3 regions of the Sediminibacillus sp. JSM 1682029 genome follow, and region 1 is predicted to be linked to each of the others. Evidence: riboswitches for the same ligand, from Rfam matches in the RefSeq annotation. Region 1 holds a riboswitch; each other region holds the start of a gene.
What was found. A riboswitch is a leader RNA that binds a small molecule or an ion and turns the genes downstream of it on or off. The one in region 1 is predicted to bind thiamine pyrophosphate.
Positions count from the first base shown of each region.

Region 1 (7,561 bases):
GATGTGGCTTACATGGAAAGCATGATAAGCTTATTGGAAAAAGTATCCAAACAAGTAGGGGAGGTGTCGGCATTTGTCAGTTGCCTGACGGCTGAGGATGTACATGACTATAAGGCAAAACTGCTCGTAGGTAAAAGAAGCGAACTCAGTGCAGCATATGCTGCGAATTTAACGATACTGGATCGTAAATTTGTACAAATTGATTCAGATGTATGGAACGGCCTCCTTCAACAACCGACACTCTCACCGTTCTCCTTCATTCTTGATGAAAGGCGGCGAAAAGCGATGGACAAACTGCCGGTCGAACAGGAAATACTTTTGAACGATCTGGCGGTAGATGGTTATCATGCTTGGGGTGAAATGTATGATGCCATTGTGGCGAAAATGGGAATAGATTGGGAAGAAGACGGAAAAAAAGAACGGTTATCCATCGGACAGGCGGCTAACTTATTGAGCAGTTCCAATCGAAACGAACGTAAGTCCGCTTTTGACAAGCTGGAAAAGGCATGGCTGGAGCAAACGGATTTGTTCAGCGAAACGATCAATCATCTAGCTGGTTTTCGCCTTCAGACATACAAACATCGGCATTGGGAAAATGTTTTGAAAGAACCAGTCCAGTATAACCGGATGAGCGAGAAAACACTAAATGCGATGTGGGAGGCAATATCCAATAACAAAACCCCTTTTGTATCTTACCTCAAACGAAAAGCTGAATTGCTCGGACTTGAAAAATTGAGCTGGTTTGACCTCGATGCCCCAGTAGGGGAGAATAACAAGACGATCGATTACGATGATGCTGCAAGGATCATCATCGAGCAATTCAGCCGCTTCAGCACCGGGATGGCAGAATTTGCCCAAATGGCCTTCGATGAACGCTGGATTGAAGCAGAAAATCGTCCTGGTAAACGTCCGGGAGGTTTTTGTACAAGTTTTCCCGTTAGTCAGGAAACGCGTATCTTTATGACTTATTCAGGTACTCCTTCCAATGTAGCAACATTGGCTCATGAGCTGGGACACGGATATCACCAGTTCGTGATGAACGATATAGAAATTTTGAATCAAGACTATGCAATGAATGTAGCCGAAACAGCTTCTACTTTCGCAGAAATGATTGTAGCTGATGCCGCTGTGAAAAACGCCGAAACAAAAGAAGAAAAAATCTCATTACTGGATGATAAAATACAACGTAGTGTGGCGTTTTTCATGAATATCCATGCCCGTTTCCTGTTTGAAACCCAATTTTATGAGGAACGGAAAAAAGGTCTTGTTTCCGCTGAACGTCTGAATCAATTGATGAAAAAAGCACAAAAGGATGCGTATTGTAATGCGTTGTACGGATATGATCCGACTTTCTGGGCATCTAAACTACATTTTCATATTACCGATGTCCCTTTTTACAACTTTCCTTACACATTCGGCTATCTGTTCAGCCTAGGCATTTATGCCGATGCATTGGAAACTGAACAAGGATTCGAGGACAAATATGTGGCACTTTTAAGGGACACTGGACGTATGACCGTGGAGGAATTGGCTAAAAAACATTTGGATGTCCACTTGGACAGAATGGAGTTTTGGGAGAAGGCCATTCAATTGTGCAGAGACGATGTGGAAGAATTCTTAAAGCTGACCGAGCGATGAAGACTTGTCAATACAGTGGAAATGGGTCAAAAGCACGGCGGTCAAAACGAAAACCGAACGATTACAATTCGTTCGGTTTTTATATTTTAAAAAGCATGGCAATGCACTGAGTGACTAGCAAATGAAGCAAATCTCACTCCGGCAGGGTACTTCGCTTCACACGATAATATCCCGGTCTCTTCTCTCTATGGAAAATTTCGCTTCATTCAACATTGCTTGATGGAGGATACGATACGGTTTTCGAGGATGCAGTTTAAAGGCGGCAGAAAAAGATATGTATATACTGCCAGTTTAAGCTGCTTGCTTTAAGGCTAAAGAATAGAAATGAATGTTGTAGAAGGGAGTCTCGGTCATGTTAGCGCATCAGATCGTTTTGCTATTATTTATAGGTTATATCGTTTTTTCCATCGACAAAAAACAGAAGTATTTTCCGGTGCCGATGGTGTTGGTACTTTTAGGAATCGTGCTATCGTTTATTTCTTACTTCGATTCTCTCAAAATAACGAAAGAGATTATTTTCAACGTTTTTTTACCAGCCTTGTTGTTCACTTCCGCATACCAGTTTTCGCTTGATTCGTTAAAGAAAAATAAATGGATCATTGCTTCGCTTACTACTGTAGGCCTAATGGCGACTGCTGGACTTCTGGGAGTCGCCATCTATTTTATCAGTGGACCTTTCCTTCAAATTTCCCTGTTAGGAGCGCTTTTAATTGCGGCAATCCTGACACCGACTGATCCTGTCTCGGTCGTTTCCATATTGAAGCAATCAACGGGAAATGAAAAAATTGCCGATATTGTAGAAGGTGAATCGATGGTTAACGATGGAACAAGCATCGTTGTCTACTCGGTACTTTTGACCATGTATAAAAGTGGAGAATCGTTCTCGATCGGTTCCTTCTTAGGTGAATTTTTACTCGTGTCTGCAGGCGGAATCATCCTGGGGATCATTTTTGGCTGGCTTCTCAGCAGGGCCGTCCATTATACACATCATAAACAATACCAGGTTATGCTCAGTATTATCGTCGCGTACGGCAGCTTCCATATTGCAGAAAAAATCGGGGTTTCTGGTGTCTTGGCAACTGTCACTGCTGGGATCATGCTCTCCTGGGAATTCGGTAAAACGGAAAAAGAAGACTATTTCCATGAATCACTTGACGGATTTTGGACCATTGTTGAGCCGTCTGTGTTAGCGCTCATTTTCTTGCTTATTGGCATTGATGCGGCAGATTATCTTGCATTTCCAGGCTGGATCCTTGCTTTTATCATTTTTGTTTTATCGCTTGTTGTCCGTTTCCTTGTACTGGCTGGTTTTACGAGCGTCGTTCCTGCCTGGAGAAAAAAATTCAGTGCAGGGGACGTTGGTTTGATTACTTGGTCCGGGATAAAAGGGACGATGTCGGTCGCCCTATTGCTGGGATTAGAAGCTGGGGTGGATAAAGATAATGTTCTAGTTTCATTGACTTTCGCCGCCATATTGTTGTCATTAGTCATTCAAAGTGTCGGCGTCTATCCACTGACAAAAGAAAAAGAAAAATAATCAGCTTGTGAACATTTTTTCTCGACAGATGGTGCCTTTCTTTTCTTAATTGAATAGACTGCAATAGAGGTGAACGCCCATGCAGAAAATTTATTTGGTGCCAGTCGATGACAGTGAGCAATGTCTATCCGCAGTCGACCATGCTGTAGAAGCGGCGCTTGCAAGTGGATATGGAATCCAATTGTTGAACGTCCAGCCGAAAGTCCATACCCAGTATGCGCAATCAAAAGTCGGGATAAAGAAGTTGGAAAACTACAAAAAGGAAACATCCGGCAAAATCCTGGATCGGGCAGAAAAGAGGACAAAGGGGCTGGTGGAGGTTGTATGTAAAACGCGCTGGGGAATCCCTGCAGTGGAAATATGTGAAGAGGCCAAAGGGAAAGCTATAAAGGGAATTTTTCTAGCTCCTAGAAAACCAAAGAAAAAGCTAGGAAGCATCACTTATAAAGTCCTGCAAAAGTCGACTGTACCAGTGACTGTCATTCCAGTTTGACGATAAGCATTGATACTACCGCTTGGCACGACTTTCTATTCGCGCCGGATTTTTGCAGTACAGGGCAGTTTTCGTTATACTTTGTTTAACAAAAAAATGGTGCCGAAGCCTTCAGGGGGAGCCAACTGGCTGAGAGTGGACGTAGTTGTCCAGACCCTTTGAACCTGTTAGGTGATGCTAGCGTAGGGATGGCGGCTTTTTTGATGGCAATGAAGCAATGCAACGGGTATTTCCATCAGGAAGCTTCCCCCGCATTGCTTTTTTGTTGTCGTTAACCAAAATGAAGGGGGTGGGCACTATGGAATCAAGGCAAACACTATTTTTGGTCGAGGTAGCCATTATGTCTGCTATGGCGCTCGTACTTGATATTATTCCTTTCTTGTCGTTCAAAATCTGGCCGCAAGGCGGCTCTGTCTCATTTGCCATGATACCAGTATTCCTTGTTGCTTTCCGATGGGGAGTAAAAGGCGGATTGTTAAGCGGCCTATTGTTCGGGGCTTTTCAAGTCGTGACCGGTACAGCTTATATTCTTACACCTTTACAGGGATTGATTGAATACGGTTTTGCATTTACAGCTCTCGGAACGGCAGGAGTGGTATCTGCAAAAGTACAAGAATCATTGAAAGCTGGAAAAAATTCAGCATTTATTGTGTATATTGTACTTGGAGTGCTTTTGGGATGCACTGGACGCTTTTTGGGTCACTTGTTGGCGGGAGTTTTCTTCTTTTCGGAAAACGCACCCGAAGGACAACCGATTTGGCTTTATTCCGCTGTATATAATGGATCTTACATGCTTCCGGCATTTATTTTGAGTTCGATTGTCATTTCCTTTTTGTTCTACAAACAGCCAAGATTGGCAGAAGCAAGGTCTGGGTCGCAAGGAAAATGAGTATAGGGGAAGTAAAAGGAAGGCGGGATTCTTAATGAAGGAACTTATCGGCAATTGTAATCGTTGTGATGATGCTGTTTACTGTAAAGATGGTTTTTTTGATGGTGTTCTCCATGAGGGGAAACTGCTTTGCATTGTTTGTAGTGAACAAGCCGAATCGGAAGAAGCATCAACGAAAAGATGAATATGTTTTAAGTACATGGATTGGATGTAATGATTAAAGCTTCTCGGACTTGCGGTTTCTTTTTCCGTAAGGAAGCCAAGATAAAAAGGGGCTGCCGCAACAGGAGGGAACTGAAAAACGTCCTTTTTGTTTTCGGCGTTTGTCGGGGGATTTCACAAGTTGCCTGTCAGCGGATGCTTGCCGCAGGGGCGGCCATAGCTGACTATGTCAAGAAGGTCACATGACCAAGTGAATTTTCGCTCGAGTCCTTCCTGCAGCCCTCACTAAAACCTTTTGAAATTACGCGAAAAGCGGTCTGAATGGAGTGAACTCCCATACAGACCGCTTTTTTTAGGATTCTGCCTACCCTGGCATTCCAGTTTTGCTTCCACCTCTTACAGAGTTTCGGTTAATAATTGTTCGACATTATCTGTATTGGTGACCACTAGCAAAACTTTTCCTTCATCTAACTCTTCCTCATAATTGTTGGCTTCCACATCCGACAAACCAACTTCTTTCAGCTTGGTACGAAGCTCGTCTCCTTTTTTATTGAACATATTACCTACGGCGCTCTTTAGATTCATTTCGTTCAATCCGATGGTGTTGGCGTCAGCATTATCTGCAACGCGTTTCGTACGGTCACTGTCATGTGCCAGAACATAAACGTTATCTTTATCAATGCCCTTTTGACTTAGCTTGTTTACATCCTGTTGCAACTGTTCGTCATTCGTATATTTGCGGATAAATGGTGACATTGAAAGTCCTCCTTTTTTATTTTCCATTTCATTAGTAAAATACCCGTCCTGCATAGAACGAAACACTTGGATGGGGGGGCTTAATTCGTTGCCCGGTATCAGAAAAGAGTCAATTTTCAAGTAAAAACATTGTTGTTAAGGGAGGGATGCTCTAAAATAATTACAAGTCATTAAGGGGAGGATGAGGATGGAAAATAAAAAAATAGTAGCAACTTTTTCGATTGTCGGAGTGGATCCGGATACAGGAGAACACGGGATTGCTGTTCAATCAAAGTTTATTGCGGTAGGAGCTGTCGTCCCCTGGGCGAGGGCAGGGGCGGGAGCAGTCGCTACCCAGGCATTTGCCAATCCTTCATACGGCCCGCGGGGGCTTGAGCTCCTTGAAAAAGGTTATGCACCAGAAGAAGTTATCGAACAGTTGATCAAAGATGACCCGCAGAGGGAAGAACGTCAGGTCGGAATAGTGGACGCAAAGGGAAACAGCGCTACTTTCACTGGGAAGCAATGTTATGATTGGGCAGGTGGAATCCATGGCCGAAACTTCGCAGCCCAGGGGAACATCCTTGTAAATGAGGCAACTGTTGCCCAAATGGCGAGAACCTTCGAACAAACGGAGGGGAATCTGGCTGAACGTTTGCTGGCATGTCTGCAAGCGGCACAAGAAGCTGGTGGAGACAGCAGAGGAAAACAGTCGGCGGCACTGTATGTTGTAAAAGAAAAAGGTGGGTATGGCGGTTTGAATGACAGGCTTGTCGATTTACGGGTTGACGACCATCCGGAGCCGATTGAGGAAATCGCGCGTCTTTATCAGCTCCAACAGCTTTATTTTGGAGAGACCAAACCGGACAATATCCTTCCGCTTGAGGGAACTGTAAAGCAGCAGGTGATTTCTGGCTTAATAGGCAAGGGTTATATAAGGAGCGAAGGAGTCTCCGATGAAGAACTTCAGAAGCGCTTGACGGAGTACCTCCATACCGAGAATTTCGAGGAAAGGGAATTAGAAACAGGGAAGATAGATAAAGAAGTATTGGAGTTTTTAAATAAGCAGTAGCTTTAATCTTTAGTCGTCTTAGCCAGGTTGGGCTAAGGCGTTTTTTATAGGGGCGGTTTTGTGTTTTTCCTTGTTTCAAGAAGAAGTCCAAGGAATCCTCCAAGAATGCTTTTCGAGGAACGGAACTCTGTGTACTCCCGTTGCATAGGCTATAGCACTCACACAAGCAGTACCAGTTGAAGGGGGTTCCTTGCTATGGAGTTGACTTTTTCCCATTGGTTGTACGGTTTTTTTACATTTTTAATCATCCTTACCATGATTTTTCGGAAGGGCGTGGTACTGCCGACACTGCTGGGTACCTTTCTAGTTGCCTGGGTTTATAAAGGGAGTCTTATCGGTGGGTTTACTGCTATTTTCAACGCCAACCTTGTAGCGGCTAAAGAATTGTTCAATATCTTTTTGATTATCACTTTTATGGTCGCGCTGCTTCAATCATTAAAAGACTTGGATGCCGACAGACGGATGATTCAGCCGATTCAACGGGTGATGGTCAACGGACATTTAGCTTATTTTGTATTAGTCGGTGTGACTTACGTTATTTCATTATTCTTTTGGCCCACTCCGGCTGTTCCGCTTATTTGCGCACTCCTCGTTCCGGCAGCCATCCGTGCCGGACTTCCTGCAGCAGTGGCAGCAGTGGCTGTGGCTCTTGCCGGGCAAGGAATGGCGTTGTCTTCCGATTATGTGATTCAAGTCGCGCCAGGATTATCTGCCGCATCTGCTGGTGTGGAAACAGCAGACGTATTGGAGAAAGGGCTTATTTTATCTTTGATAACCGGGCTGATCGCTATATCTATTGCTTATTTTGTCAACCGCCGGCACATTCGTTCGCAGGATGATCCCAGAAATGAGAAGGAACTGAGCATGATGAGAGGGGTGGAAGAACAAGATCAATCGATAGAGGGGAAACAGAATGTCCCGTTGGTGGGGAAATTTTTTGCTGTAATTGTTCCATTGTCCATGTTGGCTGTCATGATATATATGGTATCGACAAAGCTGAATTCCGGAAGAATGGGAGGATTCGAGGGAGGAGAC
Region 1 covers NZ_JBEWYY010000001.1:263,695-271,255, reverse strand. The annotation lists gene ABVF09_RS01365 (M3 family oligoendopeptidase) at 1-1,638, shown strand, start outside; gene ABVF09_RS01360 (cation:proton antiporter) at 1,991-3,175, shown strand; gene ABVF09_RS01355 (universal stress protein) at 3,255-3,668, shown strand; TPP riboswitch at 3,773-3,874, shown strand; gene thiT (energy-coupled thiamine transporter ThiT) at 3,967-4,557, shown strand; gene ABVF09_RS01345 (hypothetical protein) at 4,592-4,741, shown strand; gene ABVF09_RS01340 (YflT domain-containing protein) at 5,116-5,475, opposite strand; gene ABVF09_RS01335 (DUF1028 domain-containing protein) at 5,663-6,526, shown strand; gene ABVF09_RS01330 (hypothetical protein) at 6,722-7,561, shown strand, end outside.

Region 2 (7,561 bases), on a different contig from region 1:
GCAAAAAGCCGATCCAGAGCATTAGGGGAGCCGGAATCAACGGGAAAATAATTCCGGCAAAACTTAGTAGAAAACTAGCTGCAATCAAAATCCAAATGACAATATCTATGACGTTAACCTCCCTTCCGTTCAGTCACAGGTTTCACCGTAAATCCACCGGCTCAGGAAAATTCAAGAAGATGAAAAAAGACTGCACAACAACTTGTACAGCCCGCTTTCTATCAGGAATCGGCAAGTAAATCAGCAAACTCCTTCATATATGGAGGCAAATCCGGCGGACGGCGGCTTGAAACGATATGTCCATCTACAACTACCGGTAAGTCCTGCCAATTACCGCCCGCATTTGTCATATCATCCTTGATGCCAGGCGTACTGGTGACGTTTCTTCCCCTGACAATATCTGCGGAAATTAACACCCAGCCGGCATGGCATATCTGACCGATCGGCTTTTCATAATGATCCATGTGCCGAAGCATTTCCAATACTTCTGGGAAGCGACGGATTTTATCTGGCGCCCATCCTCCCGGAACGAGGATTGCATCGTAATCTTCTGCTTTTATATCAGCATAGGCATAATCCGAGATCGCAGGGACTCCATATTTTCCAATGTATTTTTCGCCGGCTTTTTCCCCGACTAAATGCACGGTCGCTCCTTCTTCCTGAAGACGAAGAATCGGATACCACAGTTCCAGATCTTCGAAATCATGGGCAACGAGTGCAATGACCTTTTTGTCCTGCAAGCGCATTTTCGCACCCTCCTTCACTACATGCTGCCACTGTCGGCAACTTCACTACCCTTCAGTTTATCATCAAACGCCAATTTACGAAATGAATAACCCTCTGCTTTGGATGGGAAAAAGCAGCCTTTGCAGTGGCATCATGCTTTTTTCACACAGAACCCTATTCGGTTACAGTCGTCCGGAGTTTTAACTGCTGTGCTGCTGTCAAGGAATTCCCCGCTCTGCTGATTGCCGAAATGACCGATATACCGTCCGCCCCGGCCATGATCACCTCTTCTGCATTTTTTTCATGAATGCCGCCTATTGCTACAAGCGGTGTGTTGCCGATCAACCTTCTAATCCGGGACAAGCCTTCTATACCGATAGGTGCCTTGGCATCGTGTTTGGTGGCAGTAGCAAAAACTGGTCCGGCACCAATATAGTCTGCCCCTGCGGAGTCGGCTTCACGGGCTTCTCTCAGATTGGTTGCCGACACTCCGACAATAAAGTGGCCTGGACAACGGCGGCGGACGGAGTCAATCGGTTCATCTTCCTGACCTACATGTATTCCGTCCGCACCCACGTCGATGGCCAAATCCACATCATCGTTCACAATAAATGGGACATGGTGTCGATGGCACAACTCTTTCATTTGCAAAGCCAGCAATTGTTTATCTATACCGGTCTTTGCCCCCCGGCCCTTTTCCCTAAACTGAAACATGGTTATGCCGCCGGCTAACGCCTGCTCCAAAACGGCTAACGGATTTCCGGTGCAATTATTACTTCCCATGATAAAGTAGACTTGTAAAGACTGACGTAAGAGCATCCGTTATCCATCCACCTGTTTCAACTGCATTTTTTCCAGCCACCCTTTCTCATCCAACCGATACAGGCAATCAAGAAATGCTCGCTGAAAACTGCCCGGTCCATCACTCATGGAAGCGGCCATTTCGGCAGCTGCCCCATAATAGCTGACAGCAGCTCCAGCGACTGGCAGTTTTTCTCTTCCCACTGCTAAAAAGGCAGCAATCACTGAACTGAGCAGGCATCCTGCCCCGGTAATTTTCGTCTGCAATTGATGGCCATTCCTGCTTACATATATAGTTTCTCCATCCGTGATGATGTCTTGTTCTCCAGTAAGCACCACAGCTGTTTCCAGCTGCTTCGCGGCCTCAACTGCTATCTTTTGGGCATCACCTTGAAAAGCTGAGTCAACACCTTTCATTTCTGCATCTGCCCCGGCCAGAAAAGCAATTTCCCCTGCATTGGCACGAATCAATGATACATCGATTTCTTCCAGGATTCTCAAGGCAATCATGTTACGATAGGAGGTTGCTCCGACTCCTACTGGATCAAACACGACTGGAATCCCCTTTTGATTTGCTGCCTGTCCTGCCTTGATCATCGCATTTACCTGCGATGCAGTCAGCGTGCCGATATTCAATACTAGCGCGTCGGCTATTACTGCCATGTCAGCGGCTTCTTCTTCCGCATTGGCCATGACGGGGGAAGCCCCCATGGCCAGCAGCCCATTTGCCGTGAAATTGGTGACGACTTGGTTGGTGATATTGTGGATCAACGGTTGCTTATCTCTCACGTTCGTTAGTAAACTGGTATTCTCATTCATTGGACTCCACTCCTTCCTTCAGGCCGGGAAGCCCGTGTATCCGGTAACCCCAATGGTTGGTCGGACCGTTACCCTTGCCGATTCCCAAGGTATGATGAATCGCTGCGGTGATGAATTCCTTGCCTGTCGAAACCGCTTCGTATATTTCTCTTCCTTTTGCCAGCTCGGATGCGATGACCGCAGAAAATGTACAGCCCGTTCCATGGGTATGCTTGGTATCCACCCTTGGCGACTGAAACAAATGATATTCCTGTTTGTCATATAAAACATCAATAGCTTCTCCCGATAAATGTCCACCTTTCACAACTGCAGCTCCGGCTCCAAGCTCTTCCACAATCAGCTTGGCTGCCCGCTTGGCATCTGAAAGATTTCTTATCGGAAACTCGACCAGCATTTCCGCTTCCGGAATGTTCGGCGTCGCAATAGTAGCCAAAGGAATCAATTTATCCCTGACCGTCTGTCTTGATTTCTCTTCCATCAGAGCGTGACCGCTCTTGGCCACCATGACCGGGTCGATTACATATGGAGACTGTCGTTTTATCAATTTATCTGCTATCAGTTCCATCATATCGCTCGTAGCAATCATTCCCGTTTTTACCGCATCGGGAGTGATATCCTCAAATACGGCATCCAGCTGTTTTTCGATAAAATCGACTGACAAATGCTGGACATCCTTGACTCCCATGGTGTTTTGGGCCACTACAGAGGTGACCACACTCATCCCGTATACTTCTCTTTCCTGGAAACTTTTCAAATCTGCCTGTATGCCGGCTCCTCCAGTTGGATCTGTTCCGGCAATGGTCAAAGCACTTGCAATCATGCGGTTCCCCCCTTTTTTCAGTTTTAATGCAACGGCTGGATCTGTTGATTGGTAAGCACAGAGAATGGCCATGCTTCCTGTGTATAGGCCATTTCCCAAAAGTTGTATTCCAACAGGCAGCTTTTCAAAAAGGCCTGGGCCGCTTTTTGTTTCTCCCGTTCACTGGCATTGGCTGCCCAGCGGTCGATTTTCCTGCATAATTCATGAGTGACTTCTGCAATTTCTCCGTCTGCATAAAAAGAAATCCATTCATAAAACGGATGGGAATTGTCAGGCTGTTTTTCTTCCTTCAATGCCAAACCGATTTCCAGATAAGTCCATGGACATGGAAGCAATGCTGCCAGGGTTTCACCCATCGTTCCGCTGTAGGCGGCTTTGCTCATGTGGGCGACATAGTGATCTGCTGTGGGCGGAAGCGGGCTTCCTTGCAGTTCTTCATAGTTCACCCCTGCCACCCTGCAAAAATTCTCATGCGGATGAATTTCACTGTTGAGGACGAACCCGATTTGTTCCTGGAAAAAAACCATGTCGGACCTGTCCTCACACTTCGAAATCGCCAGGCCGTATATTCGGTTGAATGCAGACAAATATTCATAATCTGCTTTTACATAGTGAATCAAAGCCTGCTTTGGTACAGTTCCTGCGGCTATTCCCCTTATAAAAGGATGCTGCAGGATTCCTTTGAAAACTTCATCTGCCTGTTTTCTCAACTGTTCGGAAAATGTCATGGTAAAAACTCCTCCCTTTTTTTGGAGGAAGTCCGGAACCTCTGGGAAATGGAGGGGAGTCCATATCGGAGAAATAGTGTGCAGTCAGCCGCACAGTTCCCGGAACGCAAAAAAACCGCTCCAGAAAACTGGAGCGGTTTATACAATCTTGGTAAGGTTTATCCATAGATATACGTATCCCGTCTCCACTTTCCTACGCTGGTACTAACCAGTTCAGGTTCTAAGGGACCAAGGTTATTCCTTATCTCAGCCTTACAGGCGCCCCTAGTGGACTTCCAAAATATTTAACTACTTTCACTAAAACATGAATGGACCATAATGTCAAACAAGCCACGATCATGTGAAATATTCGATTGTTGCCTTTGGAAAAAGCTTGTGGATGGTCGACTTCAATACATCTTTCATTTCTTCCTGTTCCTCGTCCTTATAGACGTACTTGCCAATACCATACCTGCCCCATTTCCATTTTCGCTTTGATTCGTCCAACTCCAGTTTGGTCATCGGATAATTTTTTTCAATGACCCGTTTAGCGGGCTGCGTAAACCGATGCTGGATCAGTTCGAATGTCAGATCTTTTTTTGCGGAAGATGGAAGTGCATCTGCCAGCCTTTCCAGCATTTCCGGATAGCCTTCCTGCCAGCCTTCATGCAAGTAAATCGGCGCAACGATAAAACCGAGCGGATAACCGGCCTCTGCCACTTTGACCGCTGCTCCGATCCGCTCGGCAAGTCTTGAGGTCCCCGGTTCAAAGTACTTGATTACATAATCATCATTGATACTGAATCGGAACCTGGTCCTGCCGTTATGTTCGGCATCCAGAAGGTGATCGACATGGGCAAACTTGGTCACAAAGCGAAGTTTCCCGTAAGTCGATTTTCCAAAATACTCGATTGCCCGTTTCAACGTGTGGGTCAGGTGATCAATCCCGACGATATCCGAAGTACAGGAAGCCTCGAATCGCGTAAATTCAGGCGCCCTGTCACGCATGTATTTTTCCGCTGCGTCAAAAATTTCCTCGGTGTTGACATAAGTCCGGATGTACGGCTTGCTGCCCATCGTCGTTTGCAAGTAACAATAATGGCAGTGCCCCATGCACCCCGTCGCGAACGGAATCGCATATTCAGCAGAAGGCTTGGAGGTATCAAATTTCAGTGTCTTTCTTATCCCTACAACGAGGGTGGATTTTGCATTGCGGTACTTCTGAAAATCGTTTTCACCCGGCAAATTGCGGACCTGATTATGGGAGGTCGTTTCCCGGATTTCGATCCCCATCCCGTTAAATTTATCGACAAGTTCGCGGCCAAGGGGATACTCCATGGCCTTCGGTTCCACATATACCAACTGCGGGACAAAAGGTTTAACCATGCAACCCCTCCGAATCCTCGGTACCAAACGCAGCCTGGTATGCATGTTCTGCTTCCTGTTCCGAGCGGTACACCGCCACTTCTTCCGTCAAGGGATAGTATGTATCATACAAAAACAACGCCAGTTCATTTCCATTTTCCGGATCAGCCACGACGGCAGCCTCCTGCACATTGGCCACCCCTTGCACATGCGGATTCCGGATGATCACATAGACCACCTCACCAGGCATATAACCCTGATTATATTCCATCATCTCACCCAACTCTCCATCAAGATAACCTTATTATCCCAATCCCCCCAAAAAATAAACGGGGTCAGTCCCCATCAACCCCAGAAATCCCACCGACATGTTCCAGGACCGGGCTTCGGGGACAGACCCCATCTATACACGCGGCCGCCCGTGAACCACCATATACACTCGAAATGACGTATAAACTTACTATATGTTGACGAATCCGCCTTTCGGGGACTGGCCCCATTTTCACTATCTTTACAAATCTATCTCGTATTGTCCCTTTGTGGGGACTGACCCCCATTCTCCTGTTTCGGCCAAATTCCCTTCGGAAGTGTCCATTAGAAAGGGGGTGGTTCCATAAGTCGGTGAAAGACTTTTGGAACCGCCCCCTTTTTTATTCGGGTATGCCGATGGCTTCTAATGGCCATATCCTCAATTTGACATCGCCGATGACGCTTTCATCTTTGATGAATCCAAAGTATCTGCTATCTTTGCTGACCAGTCGATTGTCTCCCAGAACGAAAAGGCAGCCTTCCGGTACAGTGCTTTTGCCGGCAATCTCTTTCAGTGTAAAATCGTTTGTGAGATACTGGCTTTGCGATAAACTTTTTTTGTATTCTTCCAAGTACGGTTCATCCACTTGCTTGTCATTGATATAAAGGACATCTTCCTTCATTTCGACTTTGTCGCCCGGCAGGCCGATGACCCGTTTTACATAAGCATCGTCAGAGTCGGGTGCCTGAAAGGCAATTTCATCGAACCGTTCAACTTTTCCTATTTTGCTGAGGATGATACGATCACCATCATGCAAAGTCGGCATCATCGACTCACCTTCCACAATCGATGGCGTAATCAAAAAATGACGGCATACGATGACAACTGTTAGTGCCACCAAAATAGTTTTCAGCCAGGATAGCACTTCATGTTTCAAGCTACTGTTATTCATTTATCTCCCCAACCTTTTTTGCAGGAAGCAAATCGCGGGATATTATGCGACGCTCTTCCTTTTATCTTAACTAGGCAAAGCACCTTAACTAATGTAATCAAGCACGAGTGGAAAAACTGCAGTTCGTTCTTGTCACCATTTTATATCGCCAGGTCAAAAACTTTCAGTATATTTTTTGTAGACTATTCGCTTTTTGTGTCGTCTTTATTCATGGAGGTAATTTAAATGAAAGCATTTACGTACACACTCATTTTTGTTTTTCTTCTGCTGATTGCCAGCTTTATCGCAATCTCGATCTACGGCGAAAGCCCCGATGAACAAGAGAAAGAAAAGTCGACAAAGGTCGTACACCAGGGCTCCTCTTTCCATGTGGAAGAGGAAGTCCTTTTTCCGGACCTTCAACTTCATGCAAAGGCTGCCATATTGGTCAATGCAGATACCCGCCAAATATTATACGAAAAACAAATCAATCAATCGCTCCCTGTAGCAAGCATGTCAAAAATGATGACCGAATACCTCGTCCTGGAAGCAATCGACCAGGAACAACTAACCTGGGATCAACAAATTTCCATCAGTGATTATGCTTACACGATTTCTAATACTCCTGGCTACTCTTCGATTTTACTAAGAAAAGACCTTACCTATTCCGTGGAAGAACTTTTCCACGCAACAGCCATTCACTCCGCCAACGGAGCTGCTATCGCGCTTGCTGAAGCTGTAGCTGGCAGCGAGCGAGAATTTGTCAGCAGCATGAATGATACAGCCAAAACATTCGGAATGGATAACTCTGTTTTCGTCAATAGTACGGGACTGAACAATCAAGATTTAGGTGCCTATCGCTACGAAAATCTGGAGCATACCGATAATGCTATGTCTGTAAAAGATGTAGCCACGTTAGGTTTGGCGCTTCTGAACAAGCACCCGGAAATCCTGGAAATATCTTCGCTAGCCGATGATACGGTTTCACACGGCAGCCATGATAGTACTACTTATTATAACACCAATGTCATGCTTCCTGAAATGGATACGGAAAAAATCAGCTACCCAGGCGTCGATGGGTTGAAAACGGGTTATACAGATGCCGCAGGGTATTGTTTTACCGGAACGATAAAACGCGGCAA
Region 2 covers NZ_JBEWYY010000013.1:66,780-74,340, forward strand. The annotation lists gene ABVF09_RS17520 (DUF456 domain-containing protein) at 1-109, opposite strand, end outside; gene ABVF09_RS17525 (type 1 glutamine amidotransferase domain-containing protein) at 222-746, opposite strand; gene thiE (thiamine phosphate synthase) at 901-1,545, opposite strand; gene thiM (hydroxyethylthiazole kinase) at 1,549-2,346, opposite strand; gene thiD (bifunctional hydroxymethylpyrimidine kinase/phosphomethylpyrimidine kinase) at 2,339-3,166, opposite strand; gene tenA (thiaminase II) at 3,190-3,894, opposite strand; TPP riboswitch at 4,068-4,170, opposite strand; gene splB (spore photoproduct lyase) at 4,231-5,259, opposite strand; gene ABVF09_RS17555 (transcriptional regulator SplA domain-containing protein) at 5,252-5,509, opposite strand; gene lepB (signal peptidase I) at 5,889-6,440, opposite strand; gene ABVF09_RS17565 (D-alanyl-D-alanine carboxypeptidase family protein) at 6,666-7,561, shown strand, end outside.
Region 2: it holds a riboswitch for thiamine pyrophosphate, as region 1 does, so the genes downstream of both, tenA (thiaminase II) here and thiT (energy-coupled thiamine transporter ThiT) in region 1, are expected to answer to the same signal.

Region 3 (7,561 bases), on a different contig from region 1:
CGGAAATGCCCTGTTGCCACATACAACCCTTCGTACGCTGGATGCTCCCCTAAATAAGGAAGACCATCTGAAGTTTGCGGCCGAATACCAGCCCAGGCTTTTTCCCATTCTGCATGTATGATTTCAGGAACTAGTTTTTTCGCCTGCTCCATCAGATAAGAAATCCCACCCACTGTCACGGTTTGATCAAAGGTATTTGGTCGGACCGTGGCCCCTACCAGAAGGCGACCGCCTTTTTTGGGTACCAGATAACAGCTATGAGAAAAAATCGTTCCAGTCAGTAATGGTCGATGGGCGACCACGGAAAAGCACTCTCCTTTTACGGGATAAGTGTTGAAGGGAATTTCCGAATCAGGCAACAGGGATTCACTCCATGCCCCTCCCGTCAAAATCACCTTGTCACTCTCGAAGCTCCCTCCACTTGTCCTTACTCCTGCTATTTTTCCGTTGTCAAAAAGAAAAGCGAAAACTTCCGTAAACTCCCTTATTTCCACCCCCAGCACTGCAGCTGCTTTCAAAAAACCAAGCGTTATTTGCGGCGCTGCTACCTGCCCATCTTTTTCAATATACATCGCGCCCCGGATTGCTGAGGATAGGGCAGGCTCTCTCCTTCGTACTTCTTCCCGACTTATCCATTTTGCTTGTTCACCTGTCCGGTTTTGGAGTTCAATAACATGCTTAAAACGGTTTTCTTCCTCATCTGTCAAAGCCACTTTGTACATTCCTTTGTTTACTAATTCGATATCCATTCCGGTTAATTTTTTTATTTCCTTTGCAAGAGCAGGAAACATCGACCTGCTTTTCTTTGCCAAGTGGAACAAGGGACCATCTTCCTCCAGTTCAGCCTGTGCCGCCAGCATCCCCGCAGCCGCTCCAGAAGCTTTGCTTGCCAGGCGGTCCTTTTCCAGCAAAAGAACTTTTTTCCCTCTTTTGGCCAGGTTATACGCGACAGACCCCCCATTGACCCCTCCGCCAATCACAATACAATCGTACTTATCAGGCATTAAAAGTCCTCCTTTCCGCTTAGCACTTCCTATCTAAACTTGTTTGAGATAGAAAGTCGGGAAACATATTCTTTCACTTTCCCCAGAGGCTGGTTCGCCTCCAAAACACCCGACATCACAGCTACCCCTTTCGCACCAGCTTCCATCACCTCGTTTACATTGCCAGGTTTGATTCCTCCTATCGCTATCACCGGCATAGAGACAGACGATGAAACTGACCGTAATTGTTCCACTCCTCGTGGTGCTGATTCTGGTTTGGACTGGGTGGAAAAAACATGGCCAAAGAATGCATAATCAGCACCTTGCTTTTGAGCCAACGTTGCTTCTTCAAGGGAGTGAACCGAACAACCAACGCGGAATTCAGGGAAATTTCCCTTCACTGGGCCGATCGGTAAAGAATGATACGCTAAATGAACACCGTAGACCTTCATCACATGGGCAACGTCTAACCGGTCATTTACGATGATTTTAGAAATGGGAACTTGATTGTCTAGTAACAATTTAATCAGTTGATAGATTTCCATAGCCGTTTTATGCTTCTCACGGATATGAATAGCGGTTATGTATGGATGTATGTCCCCTGCGATTTTGGCTAATTTTTCTGGTCGTTGATTTCCGGTAGAAACGATATGCAGCTCTCCATTCCCCATAACCCTCCCCCCTTGGCTAGCGCTGTCTTTAATGAACTGCAGCTCCTTCGTCATATTTTCCATCGATTCGCGGGACGCAAAAAGGCCACCCGGATATAGGGGTGGCCTTTTAGTCAATATATTATAAACAGTCATAATATAAAAGTTTCAATCCCACTTCCCTACGCTGGTATTTCCCAGATCAGGTTCAAAGGGTCCAGAATACTATCTGTCTCAGCCTTATACGGCACCCCTAGTGTAAACATATGTGATTTTCATTAAGTATAACATAGCTCTTTTTTCAAGACTAGGATATAAGTGTAAATACAGGAAAAGCTCTTTCGGATTCAACAAACCACTCACCACTGGTCGCATAACCCTCTATTCATTCAAGAAACGACAGTAACATAGAATATGTTTCCCATTTCCCGCGTCACAAAAGGGACTGATTGATTTTATCACGTCTATTTAGTTGAGTCTCTCTTTGTAAATGCGTGAAGTGCCGCGAGATGCCATACTAGGTAACACATCACCATTAAATGAAATCCATAAAAAACCAATGAAGCTCGGATGAAGCACCTCATTGGTTACTATGCTAAAGAGATTTATAATTCTCTAATTTTGTTCATAATCATCCGCTGCTCGACGGATGCAACCAATCTCCTTGTGTCGGCTACCGTATCCGGGTTCACGCTCACACTGTCGATTCCTTCCTGGATAAGGAATTCTGTAAATTCGGGATACAAGGAGGGTCCCTGCCCACAGATAGAAACGCTCTTATGATGTTTATGTGCCCCTTGTATCAACATTTTGATTGCCTTCTTCACAGCAGGATTGCGTTCATCAAAGTAACCCATGGTGTTCAGAATTCCCGAATCCCGATCGGAGCCAAGTACCAACTGGGTCAGATCATTACTCCCGATACTAAACCCGTCAACCATTTTCGCGAATTCTTCCGCTTCGAATATGACGGATGGCACTTCGGCCATAATCCAAATTTTGAATTGTTGATCTTGTATGAGACCTTCCTCTGCCATGATTTCTTTGACTCTCTTTACTTCCCAAGTAGTCCTGACGAAAGGAAGCATGGTCCACACATTTATCAGTCCATAGTCTTCCCTTACTTTTTTTATGGCGCGGCATTCCAGCCTGAAACCTTCCTCGTATTCCGGAGATATATAACGGGAAACCCCTCTCCACCCGATCATCGGATTGGCTTCAATCGGTTCTACTTCTTCCCCGCCTTTTAATCCTCTGAATTCGTTGGAACGGAAGTCGCTCAACCTTACTACAACAGGCTTAGGGTAAACGTCTTGCGCTACCTTGGTGATGCCCTCGGCCATTTTATCGATAAATTGCTTTTCTTCGCCATTTCGCAATAGATACATAGGATGGGCGCCGACAAGGTGGGTGAAAATGAATTCTGTACGCATCAGTCCTATTCCATCGAACGGCAGGTCTTTGTATTTTCCGATCAAATCCGGCTCACCAAGATTCATGTAAACCTTCGTCCCGGTAATCGGAGCCAGCTGATGAAGATTCATTTGGTCGATAACGGATGGTGTCTGGTTTCTTTCTTTATCTTTTTCCTCCTTTTCCTCTAATATGCCTTGATAAACGACACCTCGTGTGGCATCCACAGTGACTTCCATTCCTTCTTTCAATACTTCGGTTGCATTGTTGGACCCGACAATACAGGGAATGCCGAACTCTCTGGAAACAATGGCAGCGTGACAAGTCCGGCCGCCTTCGTTGGTCACAACGGCTGCAGCTTTTTTCATGGCCGGCATCATGTCCGGATTGGTCATGATGGTTACCAGGATATCCCCTTCTTCCACCTTCGAAATTTCGGTGATATCTTTGATTTTCCTTACCTTCCCACTTCCCCTGCCCGGAGATGCAGCAAGCCCCCGCAAAAGCGCCACTCGTTTTATTTCCACTTGTTCCTTCACACCCGTTTCCTCCTTTTTTAACGTGGTAATCGGTCGAGCCTGTAAAATATATAATTCATTGGTGTCACCATCGATCGCCCACTCGATATCCTGTGGAGAGTGATACATTTTTTCGATTCGCAGTGCATCAGCAGAGAGTCGACTGATTTCTGTTGCTGTCAGGCATTGTTGCGTTACCAGGTCTTCCCCCAGGAATTCTTTGACGGCGACTTTTGACGTTCCGACTGCTTTCTCGTTTTTGACAACAAGGAAGTTTTTCGTGGCAATATGCTTTTCCACAACCCTATTATTCTTTTTATCAACGATATATTCGTCAGGAGAGACCATCCCGGAAACGACGGATTCACCCAGCCCCCAGCTGGCATTGATCATCATCTGGTTATGGTTTTCTGTCACAGGATTGGAGGTAAAGAGCACACCGGCTTTTTTACTGTTCACCATTTTCTGGACCACAGCGCAAAGAGACACATCGAAGTGGTCGAAATGCTGTTTCTCGCGATAATAAATGGCACGTGCCGTCCAAAGGGATGCCCAACACTTTTTAACGTGCCGGATCACTTCCGAAATCCCTTTAATTTCTAAGTACGTATCCTGTTGTCCTGCAAAGGATGCTTCAGGCAAGTCCTCCGCTGTTGCGGAACTTCTAACCGCTACAAACAAGTCATCCACTTGAAGGCTTGACTGAAATGTTGCGTACGCTTCACGAATTTCTTCTTCAATCGCTTTCAAGATATCGGTTTGAAGAATCAATTCCCGGATCAGAGCACTTGCGCTCTGAAGCTGGGCGTTATTCTCCATATCCAGCTGTTTTATCTCTTCGAGTATTTGTTTATCCAGGTTACGTTCCTTAACAAAATCGCTATATGCTTCCGCGGTTACACAAAAACCAGGAGGCACCCTGATTCCTCCATTGGTGAGTTCACCTAAGTTAGCCCCTTTCCCGCCCACCAGGGGAATATCTCCTTTACGGATCTCGTTGAACCAGCGAATGTACCGCTTCTCTGCCATCTACATCTCCTCCAGCTTCGTTTTTAAAATTAGTATATCATAATATTTAAATTATGTTATACTAATTTAAGTTTTTTTGGTGATTATGTTTCACAATTAATCAATAGGATATTGCTGGTGTTGCATTTGTTATTTCAAAAGTCAGAGGATTTTTGTAGAGATGCAGCTGAGCTAGGGTTTACAAAAACGAGAGAGAGGCGACCTGGATTCATTATTTAAAGACGCGCTGTAATCCGGTGTCCGACTTTTTTCTTCTCCATAAAATGAAAACCTTTGGGCTTTTCGATTTCCACCTTTTATATAGGAATAACATGGCTTATAATGAATTTATTGTGTTTTTTTCATAACACGTACTTGGTGGAGTGGAAAGGGGAGGGGAAGATAGAATGAAGAAACCAATCAAGCTGCTTTACTGCACTGTCGCCTTGCTTTCGCTCGTTCTTTTGCTGGTTGGCTGTGCAGAGGATAAAAGTAAAGAAGTAGATACAAACACATCAGAGGATCAATCCGTTTCTGGTACAGACTCTAACGGAGATGAAAAGCCATCCACTCAGGAAGAGGCAGAAGACACTTCTTCAGAAAACACTCAAAACGATAGCAATATGTCTACCGATAGTGATAGTTCCGAGCAAAGTGGTGCGCAACAGGAGGGGGAAAAAGAAAATTCCGGGAAAGAAACCGAGTTGGATGAAAGAGACGCACAAATGGAAGTAGAAGACACTGACACTCAAAACGACAACGAGAACAACCAAATTCAAACAGACACCGATGAAAAGGATCAAGAAAAGGCGATTTCTATCGTCACCGACTTTTTGCAGGACAGAAATGAATGGACAGAAAGTGAAAACGACTTTCTTCTATATGATGGGGAGATAAAGGGATACATCATCGTAAGATATTCCACCTTAGTGTCGGGGCATTCTTCTACCAACGGACGATATGCAGTAGATCTTTCTAGCGAGGAAGTCGTCGATATCACTGCCAACCCCGATTTCTTGAATGAATTGATGGACTGAACCCGGCCTCTTTCGTTGGCAAAAGGTGGCGGATTGCTAAATCCGCTACTCCTCGAGGAATTATTGGGACAGTAGCTGATATTTCTTTAAGATACGAGAAAAACCGACTTATGGGGTGTAACACGGAAAAAAACAAGAGGAAGACTCATGCACATCTGGGGATTCTACTTTATCTGTTACTGCATGAGCCGAAAAATCCGCAGCCATTTATAACTGCTCTCTCACAGCACGGATCTGTTATTCATATTAGCTTTCTTAAAAGCCTCGTAAATCGCGATAGCTCCAAAAACCACCATTAACGTTAACGTTCCCCACACCATGTAATCCTTCATAATAGCAGGAGCAGCGCCAAACCAGGTACTTAACATCGTGAGGAAATCTGCGGCGAAAAGCTTCGGTTGCGTTAAAATAACCACAAATGCAGCAACCGAGACTATTTTATAAATCATAAAAAACGCAGCCATGTTTCTTGACCATTTCCTTTTGATTAATTTATAGATAGCTAAGGCAATTTCTGCTCCAAGTAGCAAAAGGACTATCGGCCAGAATGATAATAGTACTTCCTGATTAAACGCCGGAGTTACCATTCTAAGCCCATCCTGCCCACTTTCATATATTCCAAGGAAACGGTCGGCATAAAAATAACCTACTCCCCAAACCACTGTCCATATTAAGCCTGCGTTAATCTCAGAAAGTGGAATCGATTTTTTCTTTGGAACACTATATTCTTTCCATAATTTTTTAGGATCCCACGAAGTAAACCCCATCCATTTAGGCAAATCTTCATTTTTACCATCCACTTGTTCCATAATGGCAAAAATCACTGTCACAAAAACATATGCTGTAATCGACCAGGTGATTGCATTTATCAACACCTCTTCCATATTGGAGATTGATACGTCGAATCTCTCTCCTAGATTGATCAGATTTAAAAGCTTTACCCCCAGTAGGGTGAAAAGTGAATAAATAACTGCAAAAGGAATGATCCATTTTAGAATGGAAAGGTGCAAATCGTAATATTTGGGGCCGATTAAATGGGTTTGTTTTTCACTGTACTTATTCGCCAAAACTTTAGGATCTCCCAACTCCTCAAGAGCCAGGTACACATCCTTTTCATCATAATCATCGGGCAACATATCATGGATGGTCGATTCTAACTCTAAAGCAATATCCTCCTTTTTCTTCTTTGGCAACCATCGGGTCACTTCTTGAACGTACACCTCAATTAGATTCATTTTCCTTATCCTCCTCGTTAAGGACATCAAACAGCCTTCTGGTATTTTTCATCCATTCCTCCCTCAATTGCTGAAAAACCTTTTCCCCATACTCACTCAATTCATAATATTTTCGAGGCCTTTTTTCAGAAGTATCCCAAAAGCTGTTAAGAAGCTCTTGTTTTTCCAGCCTCCTTAGCAAGGGGTATAGCGTGCTTTGTTCAATGCCTATCCCCAGGTTCTCAAGCAGCTGAACAAGTGAGTACCCGTACTGCGGTGTTCTTAACTGACTTAAAACCGCCAGCGTTAAGTTCCCTCTTTTTAACTCTGTCAGGAATGAGTGAATTGATAACTCCATTTTTTGTCCTCTTTTCTAATACTGTACGTCATACATTATGTTTATATAATATACTATACACTATTCTGCGTGATTAAACCATATACCTTTCATTGGATGGGAATTTTTTATATGACCCGAGCAGACACCCAACAATATAATCTATTTTATAAACCACACAAAAAATTTCACATCTCTTCTAATCCACATAAATAGGTATTGTGACCCAGTCCATTTCAATCGTACTTTTTCCGAATATTTGAATACACCCCTTTCAAACTAAAAAAATGCAACTAATCTACTATTTTAGATGGACAAAAAATATAATATCATGATAAATATATAATTTTAAATTATCAAAATTATATATTTATTACAAAAAATGCAAAAAGGAGGGTCAT
Region 3 covers NZ_JBEWYY010000008.1:145,861-153,421, forward strand. The annotation lists gene thiO (glycine oxidase ThiO) at 1-1,004, opposite strand, end outside; gene tenI (thiazole tautomerase TenI) at 1,034-1,654, opposite strand; TPP riboswitch at 1,796-1,898, opposite strand; gene ppsA (phosphoenolpyruvate synthase) at 2,239-4,593, opposite strand; gene ABVF09_RS14475 (hypothetical protein) at 4,980-5,609, shown strand; gene ABVF09_RS14480 (HAAS signaling domain-containing protein) at 5,831-6,844, opposite strand; gene ABVF09_RS14485 (PadR family transcriptional regulator) at 6,831-7,181, opposite strand.
Region 3: it holds a riboswitch for thiamine pyrophosphate, as region 1 does, so the genes downstream of both, tenI (thiazole tautomerase TenI) here and thiT (energy-coupled thiamine transporter ThiT) in region 1, are expected to answer to the same signal.